2 regions of the Paenibacillus sp. FSL L8-0436 genome follow, and region 1 is predicted to be linked to the other one. Evidence: riboswitches for the same ligand, from Rfam matches in the RefSeq annotation. Region 1 holds a riboswitch; the other holds the start of a gene.
What was found. A riboswitch is a leader RNA that binds a small molecule or an ion and turns the genes downstream of it on or off. The one in region 1 is predicted to bind cyclic di-AMP.

Region 1 (7,092 bases):
TTTGGGGCATGGCCCGTTCTCCCATTCTATAGAAGAAGCCTTTGAAATGAACCATGAAGACTGGACCTGCCGTATCATTCTGGAGGACACGGAGATCACCGCGATTCTGCGGGATGTGGCAGAGGATTTTCCCGGCAAGGTAGCTTCGGTAATCTCCAAAACTTATGAGCATGAAATTGTAGTCAACTTGGTTTCCGGCCCTCTGGATGCTGACCGCATGGATTATCTGCTCCGCGATGCATACTACACGGGAGTAAACTATGGGACGATCGATATTGACAGGATCCTAAGAATGCTGCGCCCATACCATGGAAGGGTAGTGGTTAAGGAGTCAGGGATGCACGCCATCGAGGATTACTTAATGTCGCGCTATCAAATGTACTGGCAGGTATATTTTCACCCGGTCACACGCAGTTCCGAAATCATTTTGCGGCAAATTTTCCGCAGAGCCAAAGAGCTGTACCAGAGCGGTTATGAATTCCGGTTCATGATTGATCCTTTAGGTGATTTGTTCCGCGGAGAGGTTACGGTGGAACAATATCTGCTGCTGGACGAAGCTATGATCCAGACCGCCTTTATGCAATGGACTTTGGAGAAGGATGAATTGTTAAGCGACTTGTGCAGCCGGTTTATTCATCGTAAACTGTATAAATATGTAGAGATGGAGAACCTTGATTCCGAGACGATTGACGAAATACGCCGCAGCTTTGCCGTGGCAGGGCTAGATGCCGATTATGATCTGGAAATTGATTTTCCGACAGATTTACCCTATGATGTGTTTCGTCCGGGACAAGGCTTTGACAGCAAGCAAATTCTGCTGCTTGACCGCCATGACAAACTGAGGGAGATCTCTGAAGTTTCAGATATCGTACGCTCCATCAGCGGAATTCACCGCGGCCGTTATCACCTGTATTTTCCACAGGATAAGCTGCAGAAAGCCCTTCCATTGCTGCCTTCTTCAATCGCAGAAATCTTTGCAAAGTAATCCAAAAATACTTGGAATTCATCATAGAAATTATGACAGAAAAGGGGATGTAACATGCAATTGTTCGACACGCACACCCATCTGGATGCTCCGCAATTCGACGAGGACCGCGAAAAGGTAATCGCCAATGCGCTCGAGGCAGGAGTTACCAAAATGATTAATATTGGCTTTAACAGGGAAACAATCCCAACAACCATGAAGCTTGCTGAAACCTATGATTATATCTATGCAGCCGTCGGATGGCATCCGCAGGATGCCATAGACATGAGGGACGGGGATCTCGAGTGGATTGCCTCACTGTGCAGTCATAAAAAAGTAGTCGCCATCGGAGAAATTGGGTTGGATTACTACTGGGATACCTCTCCCAAAGAGGTACAGCATGAAGTGTTCCGCAAACAAATCGGACTGGCCCGTGAACTGAAAATGCCGATTTGCATTCATAACCGTGATGCTCATGAAGATGTGGTGCGGATTCTCCGTGAAGAGAAGGCTGATGAAATAGGCGGAGTGATGCACTCCTTCTCCGGCAGCTGGGAAATAGCCAAAATGTGCCTGGATTTAGGCTTTCACCTGTCCTTCGGGGGCCCGATTACATTCAAGAACGCCAGAGTGCCAAAAGAGGTGCTGGCCCAGACTCCGCTGGACCGATTGCTGATCGAAACGGACTCGCCTTATTTGACACCGCACCCTTTCCGGGGCAAGCGAAATGAGAGCGCACATGTGAGATTAGTAGCAGAGGCTGCCGCGGAAATAAAAGGGATTGATTTACAGGAATTGGCGGAAATTACGTATGCGAACGCACTGGAACGATTTGGGATTGTCTGAAATCGGGAGTAAAAGCGGTGAAAAATGAAGTATAGCCGATATATTAAACTTTTTTAATTTAAAAACGGCTGAATATTACAATATTTTAATCATTTTTTTGCGTAAACGTGGTTGAATCGTCCTTTACAACATGCATCAAAACAGGATATCATCTTTTCAGTGCAGTGAGCTGTTGTTACTGTGACAGTCACTGAATCATGGATCGTCTCGCTGAGTCTCCGTATGGAGAACGGGGGAACCAATAATGCCTGCCGCATGTCCGTACATAGAGTACAACACAGAAATGCCGCAGAATTTATTTGATTTCTTCACGTGGTCTTTGGGGTGAATTTGAGGGCAACCGCCGTGAGCGGGTGACCTAAGATAGGGCGTCTCTCTTATGCCCGAACCCGACAGCTAACCCCGTAAGCGCAAGTAAGAGAGGAAACCTCGTGCATAAACATTCCCGCGTATTCTGACATCCGGAGAAGCCACGAAAGAGTCCTCTGTGAACTCTTTTTTGGGCTTTTTTTGTTTTGAATAATGCGAATGTTTCCAGCATACTGTTATATAACAGGTATCTGGAGTAATTATGCCGGGCAGGCGATCCATGAGCAGGAAACGCTGAAGCAATGCGGGCGTATCCTGTTGCAATCTCAAACCTAGTTTCGTCAGCAATCATACAGTCACCTTGATATACTACTTGACGACGGGGCTATGTAAGGAGGATGGAGAGAGTGGGCGTATTCCAACCAGAAGTATCCCATGATTCGCAATCATCCAGCAGGTCTTTCGCATTACGGTGGAAGCAAGTGAATCCTCGCTTACTTTCGCTTGCAGGTGCGGTATCAATCGTTATCGCGCTGCTCATTCTGCTGTACGTACACGGTCAGAGCAAGAAAGAGATATTTTTAGTAATAGACGGGAAAGCACAGACGCTGGAAACGCGCGAAGCGCTGCTCAGTGATGTGCTGGCTAAGGAACAAATTTCGCTGCAGCCGCATGATGAATTATCTATTGGCCTTAGTGATGAGATACAGGACGGCGACCGTGTCGTGATCAATCGTGCGCAGAAGTTTAGTCTCACTGCGGATGGAGCAACAAAAACGCTATACACCACCGAAGACACTATCGGTGACGCCATTAGCAAACTGGGTTTAAGCCTGGAGAGCAGTGACAAGATATACCCTTCGCTTGACACCACAGTATCGGCCGGCATGGAAATTAAAATTGTCCGCATCAACAAGCAGATTGTGGAGCGGAAGCAAAATTTGCCATTCCAGGTCATTAAGACCTCAGATCCTTCCCTGACCAAGGGGAACGTAAAAGTGGCACAGTTAGGCGCACCAGGCGTCATGGTCCAGCATATCGAGAAGGTCTACCAAGATGGAGAACTGGTTTCTATGCGCATGATTGGCAAGGAAGTACAGACGGTTACCAAGCATAAAATTGTTTATGTTGGTACGAAGCCCCTGCCAAAGCCCGTTGTAGCTGCTGTGACAACTTCCAAAAAAAGTACGGCATCCAAAACAACCAAAGTTTCCGCAAAAAGCAGTAACGTCGTGCACAAGGCAGGCGTAGATTTCCAATACAAAAAGATGATCAAAAATGTGTCGATGACAGCCTATTCTTCAGAAGAACCAGGCATTGGGACCCGCACGGCTTCTGGCACACGCGTAACAGAAGGCCGGACTATAGCTGTGGACCCGAATGTAATTCCTATCGGCTGGTGGGTGTACATTGAGGGATTAGGGTTTCGCCGAGCAGAGGATACCGGCGGTGCCATCAAAGGCAACAAGTTAGATGTTTATTACGATTCACTGAGCCATGCCCGTAATTTCGGCCGCAAGTCCCGGACTATTTATGTGATCGGTCCAGTGAAGCCAGAGCTGAATTAACGTGGTCCGCTTTTGCAAATTAACGGTTTATAAGCTATAGTGAGGGTAGCACTGACAGAACGGGCTGCCGCTCATCACTTATACATTCTTTAGCCAAAAAGAAGGGGAGCGAATCCTCTTCTTTTTGTGTTTTACAGGAAGGAGCAACGTGTATGATTAAGGAATTAATTGTGGTGGAAGGCAAGAGTGATACGGTTGCCGTCAAGCGGGCGGTGGAGGCCGATACGATAGAGACTGGCGGTTCAGCGGTAGACCGCAAGGTTATCGCCAAGATAGCGCTGGCAATGGAACGCAGAGGCGTGATCATCCTTACGGATCCCGATCATGCCGGCGAACGCATCCGCAAGATTGTTTCCTCCAAGGTGCCAGGCTGCAAGCATGCATTCATCCCGGAGAAGGATGCTACACGCAAAGGGGATATCGGTGTTGAGAATGCATCACCGGAAGCGATCCGTCATGCGCTGCAGCATGTACATACCTCCTTTGAAGGGGCCCCTGCCCTAATTGGGCTGGAGGATCTTATGGCGGCGGGCATGCTGGTGCATTCGCGAGCGGCTGAGCGCAGGATGGCGCTGGGCAACGTGCTTGGCATCGGGTATTGCAACGGCAAACAGCTATACAAGCGGCTGGCTATGTTTGGCATCACGCGGGAAGAATTCTCCGGAGCTCTCGCACAAATTGATCAGGGAGGCATTACTTCATGAGTGGCAATAACAAGATCTCATCGCCGGTACGGACCAAAGAAATTATTCAGCGCTACGGTTTTTCGTTCAAAAAAAGTCTGGGACAGAACTTTCTGATCGATCAGAATATCCTTGATAAAATAGTGGACGCAGCAGAATTAACCGACTCTGCGGGCGCCCTGGAGATTGGTCCGGGTATCGGAGCGCTTACTGAACGGCTGGCCATGGCTGCGGGTGCGGTGACTGCTGTAGAGATCGACCGCAGACTGATTCCGATTCTGAGGGATGTATTGTCTCCGTACCCGCATGTCAAAATCCGCAATGATGATGTGCTGAAGGTAAACCTGCAGGAATTGTTCACCGAGGATTTTGCAACCGTCGACAAAGTAAGTGTGGTTGCCAACCTGCCGTATTATGTGACAACCCCCATACTGATGAAACTGCTGGAGGAGAAACTTCCGCTGGATAATATCGTGGTAATGATCCAGAAGGAGGTTGCTGAGCGTATGGCGGCTTCTCCGGGCGGCAAAGAATATGGAAGCCTCAGCATAGCCGTGCAGTACTACAGTGAGCCTGAGCTGGTCTGTATTGTGCCGCGTACGGTCTTCATCCCGCAGCCGAATGTGGAATCTGCTGTAATCCGGCTGAAGGTCAGAGAACGTCCTCCGGTTGATGTGGCTGATGAGAAGCATTTCTTTGAAGTGGTTCAGGCTTCCTTCACCCAGCGGCGCAAGACAATAGCGAACAATCTCAAGGCCCGCTTCTTCCCGGGAGAAGGCCGTGAGCGCCTGGAGGCGCTGCTGGCTGAGGCTGGCATAGAGCCAACCCGCCGCGGGGAGACGCTGAGTATTGCGGAGTACGCCCGGCTTAGTGCTGTGCTGCTGGCGGCAGGAATCGCCTAGAGTATGCAGTGTGAAACATCGCGCTTTATCTTTTGAAAATGCGGCTGTTTAAGAACCAACCATGACCTTTGCCCATACGATGGGGGTAGAGGTGGTGTTGTCATGAATTTAGGAGACTTGGTCGTTCGCAAATCTTATGGTGGAGATGTAACTTTCCGGGTGGAGAACATCGTGCAGAGTGGAGCCGTAATCAAAGGCACAGAATTCCGCCTGTTGGCGGATGCTCCCCTGGACGACTTGGTTCAAGTGCCGCCTACCCGTATTACAGAACGGGGACAGCAGGCACAGATCAAAGCGAAGGAATCATTGACAAGGTTGCGTAAGGACCGTCAGGAACAGAGCCAGCGCAGCGGAGAGACTGTTGCCGGAAGCTGGCCGCAATCTCCCAAGGAGGCAGCTTATTTCGAGGTGCCGGGCAAAGTGCTGCATTTGGACGGTGATGCGCTTTATTTGAACAAAAGTCTTAGCTTGTATGAACAGCTGCGGATTCCCGCAGAAGGACATCATGTTCACGAGTCCAAAATGGCGGAGACGTTATACCGGCTTCTGCCCCGTGTGCGTCCGGATATCGTAGTTATTACTGGCCACGACGGGGTGCTGAAACAGCCGCATACTTATGATCTCTACAGTCTCAGCAGCTACAAAAATTCGCAGAACTTTGTGGCAGCTATTGGGGTTGCAAGGGAATATGAACGGAATTTTGATGCCCTGACCATTGTGGCGGGAGCCTGCCAGTCGCATTTTGAGGCACTGCTGGGGGCGGGGGCCAATTTTGCCAGTTCCCCGGGGAGAATCCTGATTCATGCGCTGGATCCCGTCTATATAGCGGCCAAAGCCTCTTTTACCTCGATCCGTGACACTGTGAGTCTAGGTGATGTACTGAATCATACCATCAGCGGCAACCAGGGAATGGGCGGGATTGAGACACGCGGCAGCTTCCGGATCGGAATGCCTCGCCTGCAGAATCTTTCCGCGCTGAAAGTTACCCCGTCGGCGATATAGTATCGTGGCCCTGGAAAGGCCATACGCAATAATTTCCAGAATGGCAGGAACAAAAAAAGGAAAGGATAAGCATAACGCTTTTCTTTTCCTTTTTTTGTTGTGAAAGCCGGACAAGCGGTGATAGCCTCCGGTATATTATTACCGATAACAAGGCGCCTCGGTCGGCACTCTTTCGTTCCGAAAAAATTCCGTTGACAACTATTTTGGCATCATCTATAATTATTTATTTGCTTTGACAATGTTTGTGAAAAGTTGTATAATGGACAAGGAAAGAGGTGGTCGTCAGGTAATGGCTAATAACGCGCTGTTAGAAATTAAACGCAGTCTCGAAGCTCACGTCGGTCATAAGATCACGTTGCGTGCAAACGGTGGACGTCGTAAGACCGTTGAACGCACCGGTGTCCTGGAAGAAACGTACCCTTCTGTATTTATTGTCAAACTGGATCAGGAGCAGCAAACCTTCAAGCGTGTCTCCTATAGCTATGCCGATATTCTTACGGAGTCTGTGGAGATCACAGTTTGCGAAGACGATGGGCAAATGCGGATTATGTATATTAAGGCTTAAGTGTTACGGACAGTCTCCTATGGGGGCTGTTTTTTGTTTTTTGAATATAACAACGGTGTGGACGGTTTCTTCGCGGGTTGAATGATCATTGCCCCGGTACAGCATACTAAAGGAGCAATAAGCTTATCATCTACTACCCTAAGGAGGAATTCCGCTAATGAGCCGCAGAAAACGAGGCATGATGTCGGAGGAACTGAAGACGGAATTGGCCAAGGAGCTTGGATTCTACGAGACGGTGGAGCGGGACGGCTGG
Region 2 (7,092 bases), 570 kb from region 1:
AAGGCTGCGGGATGAAATCATCATGAAGGTACCGGGTATAAAGCTCAGTGAAGGTCTTCATCGCAGTCTTTTCAGCAACGGCACCCTCTCCCAGCAGCAGACTGGTGAGTGCATAAATATTTCCGGTGTTCTTTTGGACATATTCCGCAAACCCGCTGGCAGCTGTCCATTCCGGGGATAATGGGTCTGGCATGTCTTCACGTTCCTTCCTGAATAAGAAATTATAAGATGGAGAAATAAGCGATGGATCTGTCCATTAGCTCGGCTATGTCCGGTTCCTGCCAGCTGCCTTTATGCAGCAGGGAACTTGAAGGTTTATAGTACATCCGTCTGAAGGGGGGCGTACCGCCGGCCCCAGCTGTACGGGAATAGGGGACCATTTGCAGATGTGACGTGACGACCTTGCCTTGCAGCTTGGCTTTTAAATCCAGCAGGGCCGTTTGCACGATTTCTTGCTGACCCGGCTCCCACTGCGCACCTAGCTGCTGTACAATTTCTATGGCTTCTTCCAGCCTGTGATTGCGTATACTTCTCAGAAAGCTGCTCCATTTAATGACGTCAAAATGATCGCCTTCCGCAGACAGTATCCCCGCTCCCCAGCTGCACCCAGCCTTGCACGTAAGCTTCAGCACACCATACCGGCATTTGCCGGATGACTCCGTGGCATGATGGAATGGCCAGGGGGCATCGAATACAAACACTTCTATACGTAACAGCCTGCGCTGGTTCATTTCGTTTTCCCTCCTACCCATTTATAAGCTGCAGCCTCAGCACAAAAAACCGCAGCAGAGGAGGACCTCTGCTGCGGTTTTGGTACAGGCTTAAATACACCTGGCGCAAAAACGTGGCGGATCAAGGTTCTCTCTAGTCGCTTACGGGGTTAGCTGTCGGATTCGGACGGTGAGAGTCGCCCTACCTAATGAGACCACAGTCTCCTTCGGATTCACCCCAAGAAAGATAAGGTAATGGATAATATGAAGCTTATCCCTTCTTATCTTCCAGGTAAGGCCCTGCGGGCCTGATGGTTCCCCCGTTTCCCGCATTGCGGGAATTCAGCGTTCATATCGCATTTCATGTATTGGATTCAAACCGAATCATACTCTTTTCGCATGAGCTTTGTAAAAAGGAAAAAACATTCTTCTGAGCCGATTTTCAGGGGATTATGGCAAAAGACACGATAAGAAGTGCTAAAAGGGTATTTATCAACGATTTTCAGCTTTTTATCTCGTGTATACGACTGCTTTTGATTTAGGGTGATCAGAGCACAAAAGGCAATTTGCTCAACATCGGGTGAATAAAATCACAACGCTGTATGCTTTTTCGCAAATCGTTGATAAGCCGAGTAAATAAGAGTAATGATGAGATTGAGGCTTAAGTAAGCGCTACCTGATCTGGAATGGGTTTACTAAATGCATTATTTTGGCAGGTTTGGCGGTTTACAAGGCCGTGACCGCCAGAGTATGATTACTTCTGTTTACTACACAATCGAATACGCAGTCCGCTTAATTTCCGTTATGGAAAGCGGGGGAACCAACAATCGGCAGCCGATGTGAGAGTCGGAGCCGGTTATGGGGTGAATCCTGTGAAAGTGCGAGAGAATGCTCGCATGGATACAGGTAGGGCGACTCTCACTGCCCGAATCCGACAGCTAACCTCGTAAGCGTATTAGAGAGGATGAGCACAATGTGACCGTTAATTGGACCACAGAGGGAATTCCTTTGTGGTTTTTTGCTGTGTTCGTACGGGCAAATGAATGGAAGTCCTAGGCCGGAGGAGAGGAAGATATGGCGAATTCGGAAGAATATGTACTCATTAACGCTCCGACTAAAGCGGGGGAGCATTTTATCAAAATCTTAAAGTTCAGAGGCTACAAGATCGCAGGAATCGCCAACAATGCGGCGGAGAAGCGGCGTCTGGAGGAGCTGGGAATCGAGGTCAATCTTGTGGTGGACACACATCATCAGAATACATGGTTCCGCCCCTCTTTTCCGGTAGGAAGAGTATTTCTGTTCGAGAGCAGTGTGACCTTATGCTGCCGGTATATCCAGATGTGCCGGACCTGGACGACAAAACCAATATACGTAATTACGACTTCGATGAATCCCAGACTGGTCTATAAAGGACTTGGAGCGGATTCCGTCATCTATTCCCACAGCGGAAATGTCTCTTTTCTGGCGGATGTCTCAACGAATCCGGGATAAGGCCAAATAAAAGGGCAAATAAAAGGCATCCCCTGGACAGAGGTCCAAGGAGATGCCTTTTTCAAAATACAAATATTTATATGCCTCACGCTATGAATTATTCAGCGGTTGCTCCAATAAGCTGCTTAAGTTCGGAAACGTTGAAGCCTTTGACTGCGCGGCCTTCGTACACAGTAACAGGCACACCCATGAAGCCCAGCTTCTCGACTTCTTCCTGATACACTGTACTTGTCATAACATCACGCACCTCGAAGCTAAAGTCTTGCTCAGTCAGCCACTGTTTCACTTGATTGCAGTCGCTGCATCCTGTGGTGGAATAGACAATTACCGGCTGGCTCATTGGCTTACAGCTGCCTTGATGGCGTCCCGGGTGATTTTCCAATGGGAGGTGTTCCAGCGCACTTCGCCGTCTTCCAGCAGGAAGATCTGCGGAGATTCATGCTTGATCCCGAAATCTTCGGCAATCTGATTGGACAGCGGACGGTCTTCAATCACATGCACAATGGCAGCTGGAGTCTCGGAGCCTTGCACATAGGCTGTGAATTCCTCATTGGCCTTGGCGCTGATCGGGCAGGTAGTGCTATGCTTGAAAAGCAGTTTTTTACCTGGTTGCGCAACATATTGCTGCAGTTCTTCCAGAGTATGAAGTTGTTGGATAGACATCGGTATCTCACCTTCCTATAAGTACTTGTAACTACGATTGTAACATAGTTCAAAATTAAATCAAAAAGGAAGTTAGAGCAACTCTTTCAGTGGAATTACAGTCCCATGAAGGACGTTGAAAAAACGTGACTGCCATGCTAATGTGAGAGAGATGCCGCGTGTATCCTGAAGAATCGTAAAGGGTGTGTCCATAATCATGAAAAGGGTTGCTTTTGTTACCGGTGCTGACCGTGGTTTAGGTTTTTTTCTGGCAAGCTGGCTTCTAGAGAACAAATATTCCGTATTTGCCGGTCAGTATATGAAGGAGTCGGAATCGCTGGACGCACTGAAAAAGCAGTACCCGGACCGATTAACTCTGATCCCGCTGGATATCAGCGACCGTGAGAGTGTCAAGCAAGCGGCACGCAGCATTTCGGGCAGTACCGTTCATGTTGATATGATTATCAATAATGCCGGTATTATTCATAGAGCTGATGATGCCACGATGCTTGTTGATATGGACGATGAAGCCATGGCTCACATTTATAATGTAAACACGCTTGGTTCTTTGAGGGTCAGTAATGAATTGATGGGCCTGTTAATGCAGAGCAAGCAGAAATTGATTGTTAATATCTCCTCAGAAGCCGGAAGCATTGGCCGGAACAAACGGATTAATATGTACGGATACTGTATGTCCAAAGCGGCGCTTAATATGCAGTCCTCCCTAATACACAACCATTTGAAGGTGATGGGCGGGCAGGTTATGGTCTTTCACCCCGGCTGGCTGCAGTCCTATATGAATGGTGAGAAGGCTCTGGAGGCACCTATTTCTCCTGAAGAGTCGGCGCGTAAGATTATGAATATCGTGCAGGAGCACAAGAAATATATGGGTGAGGAGCCGGCTTATCTCGACCTGGACGGCAATGCCTGGCCCTGGTAACTATACACGAAGAGAAGCAGGAAGAGAGGCGGGAAGAACATGTCTGAAGGGAAAGCACTTGCACTTGGCAGCTACAGTGAGGTGAAATACCATCCTTTTGCCGGTGTGGATCACGAGATTAAGCGCATTCTGTCACCTGATCTGCAGGTGGAGGCTTCCGAAGATTACAGTCTCCTGAACAAAGACAACCTTGAGGGATTGAAGCTGGTTATCGCCTATACCGAATTTTCCGATCAGAAAATAGCCCCGGAGCAAAGTGCCGCTTTGCTGTCTTATGTAGCGGGGGGCGGAGGTCTGCTCGTTGTACATAACGGAATCTCCCTGCAGCGGAATCAGGAGCTGGGCGCCATGCTGGGCGCGCATTTCACCCATCATCCGGAATACACCTCCCTGCATATGAAAATACCGGAACACGGGCATCCCATTATGCAGGGGATCAGCGAATTCGTCATCGAGGACGAGCCGTACTACTTTGAAATGCATCCCTATTTTGAGACGACTGTACTGGCAGAGTACCTTCATGAAGGGGCCATGCGTCAGGCAGCCTGGTGCCATGAGTTCGGACTTGGCCGTGTAGTTTATCTGATGCCGGGGCATCATTTGCCTTCCTTCTCGGCAGAGCCGTTCCGCCAGATGATCCGCCAAGGCGGAATGTGGGCAGCGGGTCTGCTGTAACTCCTACCTTTGAATCGTTTTCGCACATCAAAACAGCTGCACGTTCCCCAAAAGGAGCATGCAGCTGTTTTTTTGATGTATGAATGTTCCAGCTTCGGTCAAAATAGGGTTACGAATAAAAAGGGGGACGCATGGAATGTGGAAGATGCTATGGGATCTTGTGCCCGGCTGGAAGGTGCTGTTTCAAGGTTTTGTCATCTTCGTCGTTCCGGTCGTCTTAACCCGCCTAATGATCTGGCTCCGAATGAAAGAGGGTAAGGCGAGCACCCGGGGAATGCGGGCTGAAGGCAAAAAGGGCGGGGGTGTTCCAAGCTCCGAAGATACGGGGGAGGCGGATCAGACCAGCATCGCTGTGCAGAATAAAAAATCCGCCGCAGCCGCACCCCTTGTTCAAAACAACGCTGGACAGGCAACTCCTTCCCTGACCTATACCGGAGAGTTCCAACATGATGTTCAGTCCTTCAGGGAGATAAGTACCGATATGTCCGACGTCAATGTCAGAGAGCTGCGCATCGGAAGCCTGGAAATCAAGGCGGCGCTGTTTTTTGTGGATGGACTTACAGACAAAGAAGGCATGGACCAGAACATCCTGATGCCCTTGATGAACACAGTGCGGCCCTTTGAAGGCATGAGTACAGCCCCGCCAGCAGAGATATTGAAAGGAATTATCGTGCATCAGGTAGTACAGGTCTCGGAAATTGCATATACCGACCAGCTGAGACTCTCGCTGCAAAAGGTATTGTTCGGCTCTGCGGTATTGTTAATTGACGGAATGTCGGAGGTTCTTATACTAGGTACCCCGAAAGGCAACACAAGAAGTGTGGAGGAGCCGATATCGGAGGCGCTTCTTCGCGGTCCGCGGCTGGGGTTCAATGAAACGCTCAGTGATAACACGGCGATGCTGCGCAGACACGGGCAGAGCACGGAGCTGGCCATGATTTCTTTTACCGTGGGCGAGCGAATTGAGAAGGAATTGGTGCTGACCTATCTGAAAGGCGTTGCCAACGATGAGCTGATTAAGGAAATCACCCGGAGAATCAAAACGATCAACATAGATGATGTCCAGGAATCGGGATATTTGGAACAACTCATGGAAGACAACTACCTCAGCCCCTTTCAGCAGATCCAGAACACAGAACGGCCGGACCGGGTCATGGCGGCGCTGCTGGAGGGAAGAGCGGCCATTCTTCTGGACGGCACACCGTTTGCGCTGATAATGCCGACTACCTTCGGAATGCTGCTGCAATCACCGGAGGATTATTATGACCGCTGGTTTTCGGGTTCACTATTGCGGCTCCTGCGTTTTTTTGCCGCATCAGTCTCGCTGTTTGCTCCGGCGCTCTACATCTCTTTCCTCTCGTTTCATCCCGGGCTGATTCCTACCAAACTGGCGATTTCAATCATCAGCTCCAGGCAGGGGGTCCCCTTTGCTACATTAATTGAAGCGCTGATTATGGAAATCTCTATCGAAATATTGCGTGAGGCCGGCCTGCGCCTGCCCAAACCCATTGGACCGGCCATGGGCATTGTCGGAGGTCTGATTATCGGCCAGGCAGCGGTGGAGGCGGGGATTGTCAGTCCGATTCTGGTCATTGTCGTTGCGGTTACAGCGATCTCCTCTTTCTCGGTTCCCATGTACAGTGCGGGGATTACCTTGCGTTTTCTCCGTTTCCTGGCGATGTTTTTCGCTGCTGTATTCGGACTTTATGGCGTTGTTATGTTTTTCCTCCTGCTCAGCAGCCATTTGATTAAGCTGAAGAGCTTCGGGGTTCCCTATTTAAGCATGGTTACTCCCTACAGGATGAGCGACCTGCGCGATTTTATTATCCGCATCCCCCTGCAATTGATGAAGCGCCGTCCGGCACTGCTGCAGCCGAAGGATCCAATACGTAAAAAATAAACGAGAATTCAGGAGACTGAGGTGAGAACCATGAATGCGAAAGTACAGGATAGCATCACGACGAGCCAAGCGACCATTATTATGGTCAATTACATCCTCGTAGCAGGCGTATTCACCCTTCCCCGGACAACTGTACAGGCCGCCGGCACTCCTGATGTATGGATATCACTCATTGTGAGCGCCTTGCTGTCCATGGTGGCCGGCACGGTAATTGTCCTGCTTAGCCAGCGGTTTCCGGGCAAGACCTTTTATCAGTACAGCAGAATCATTATCGGCAAGCCGCTTGCAGCGATTCTGGGAGTGGTCATCGCCGCGTATTTTCTATGTATTTCCGGATATGAGCTGCGTTCGATGCAGGAGGTTACCGGATTCTTTTTGCTGGAGGGGACACCCTATTGGGCGGTTGCCTCTGTATTCATGTGGATTGCGCTTTATTTATGCAGAGGGGGAATTAATGCGCTGTCCCGGATGTGCAGGCTGATTGCCCCCATGGCCGGGGCGATTTTTTTCGGGGTCTGTCTGCTTAGCCTGAAAATATTTGATATAGACAACCTCCGCCCAGTGCTCGGGGAAGGGCTGGGGCCGGTATGGAGAGGCGCTAAGCCGACAGCACTGACTTATACGGCAGGTGAAGCGCTGCTGTTCCTGGTAGCTTTTATGGAAAAACCCAAAAAAGCAGGGCGGGTGCTTGTCGTAGGGACATTGATCTCTATGATCTTTTATGTTGTTGCTGT

Region 2: it holds a riboswitch for cyclic di-AMP, as region 1 does, so the genes downstream of both, NSS79_RS02870 (hypothetical protein) here and NSS79_RS00145 (ubiquitin-like domain-containing protein) in region 1, are expected to answer to the same signal.

Annotation. Positions count from the first base shown of each region.
Region 1 covers NZ_CP151955.1:29,600-36,691, forward strand. The annotation lists gene NSS79_RS00135 (HD domain-containing protein) at 1-985, shown strand, start outside; gene NSS79_RS00140 (TatD family hydrolase) at 1,040-1,810, shown strand; cyclic di-AMP (ydaO/yuaA leader) riboswitch at 2,009-2,236, shown strand; gene NSS79_RS00145 (ubiquitin-like domain-containing protein) at 2,527-3,687, shown strand; gene rnmV (ribonuclease M5) at 3,840-4,391, shown strand; gene rsmA (16S rRNA (adenine(1518)-N(6)/adenine(1519)-N(6))-dimethyltransferase RsmA) at 4,388-5,272, shown strand; gene yabG (sporulation peptidase YabG) at 5,375-6,274, shown strand; gene NSS79_RS00165 (Veg family protein) at 6,564-6,839, shown strand; gene NSS79_RS00170 (small, acid-soluble spore protein, alpha/beta type) at 6,997-7,092, shown strand, end outside.
Region 2 covers NZ_CP151955.1:604,338-611,429, forward strand. The annotation lists gene NSS79_RS02860 (hypothetical protein) at 1-193, opposite strand, end outside; gene NSS79_RS02865 (hypothetical protein) at 222-731, opposite strand; cyclic di-AMP (ydaO/yuaA leader) riboswitch at 856-1,068, opposite strand; cyclic di-AMP (ydaO/yuaA leader) riboswitch at 1,490-1,678, shown strand; gene NSS79_RS02870 (hypothetical protein) at 1,785-2,201, shown strand; gene NSS79_RS02875 (glutaredoxin family protein) at 2,299-2,541, opposite strand; gene ytxJ (bacillithiol system redox-active protein YtxJ) at 2,538-2,864, opposite strand; gene NSS79_RS02885 (SDR family NAD(P)-dependent oxidoreductase) at 3,061-3,783, shown strand; gene NSS79_RS02890 (ThuA domain-containing protein) at 3,823-4,458, shown strand; gene NSS79_RS02895 (spore germination protein) at 4,595-6,358, shown strand; gene NSS79_RS02900 (spore germination protein) at 6,389-7,092, shown strand, end outside.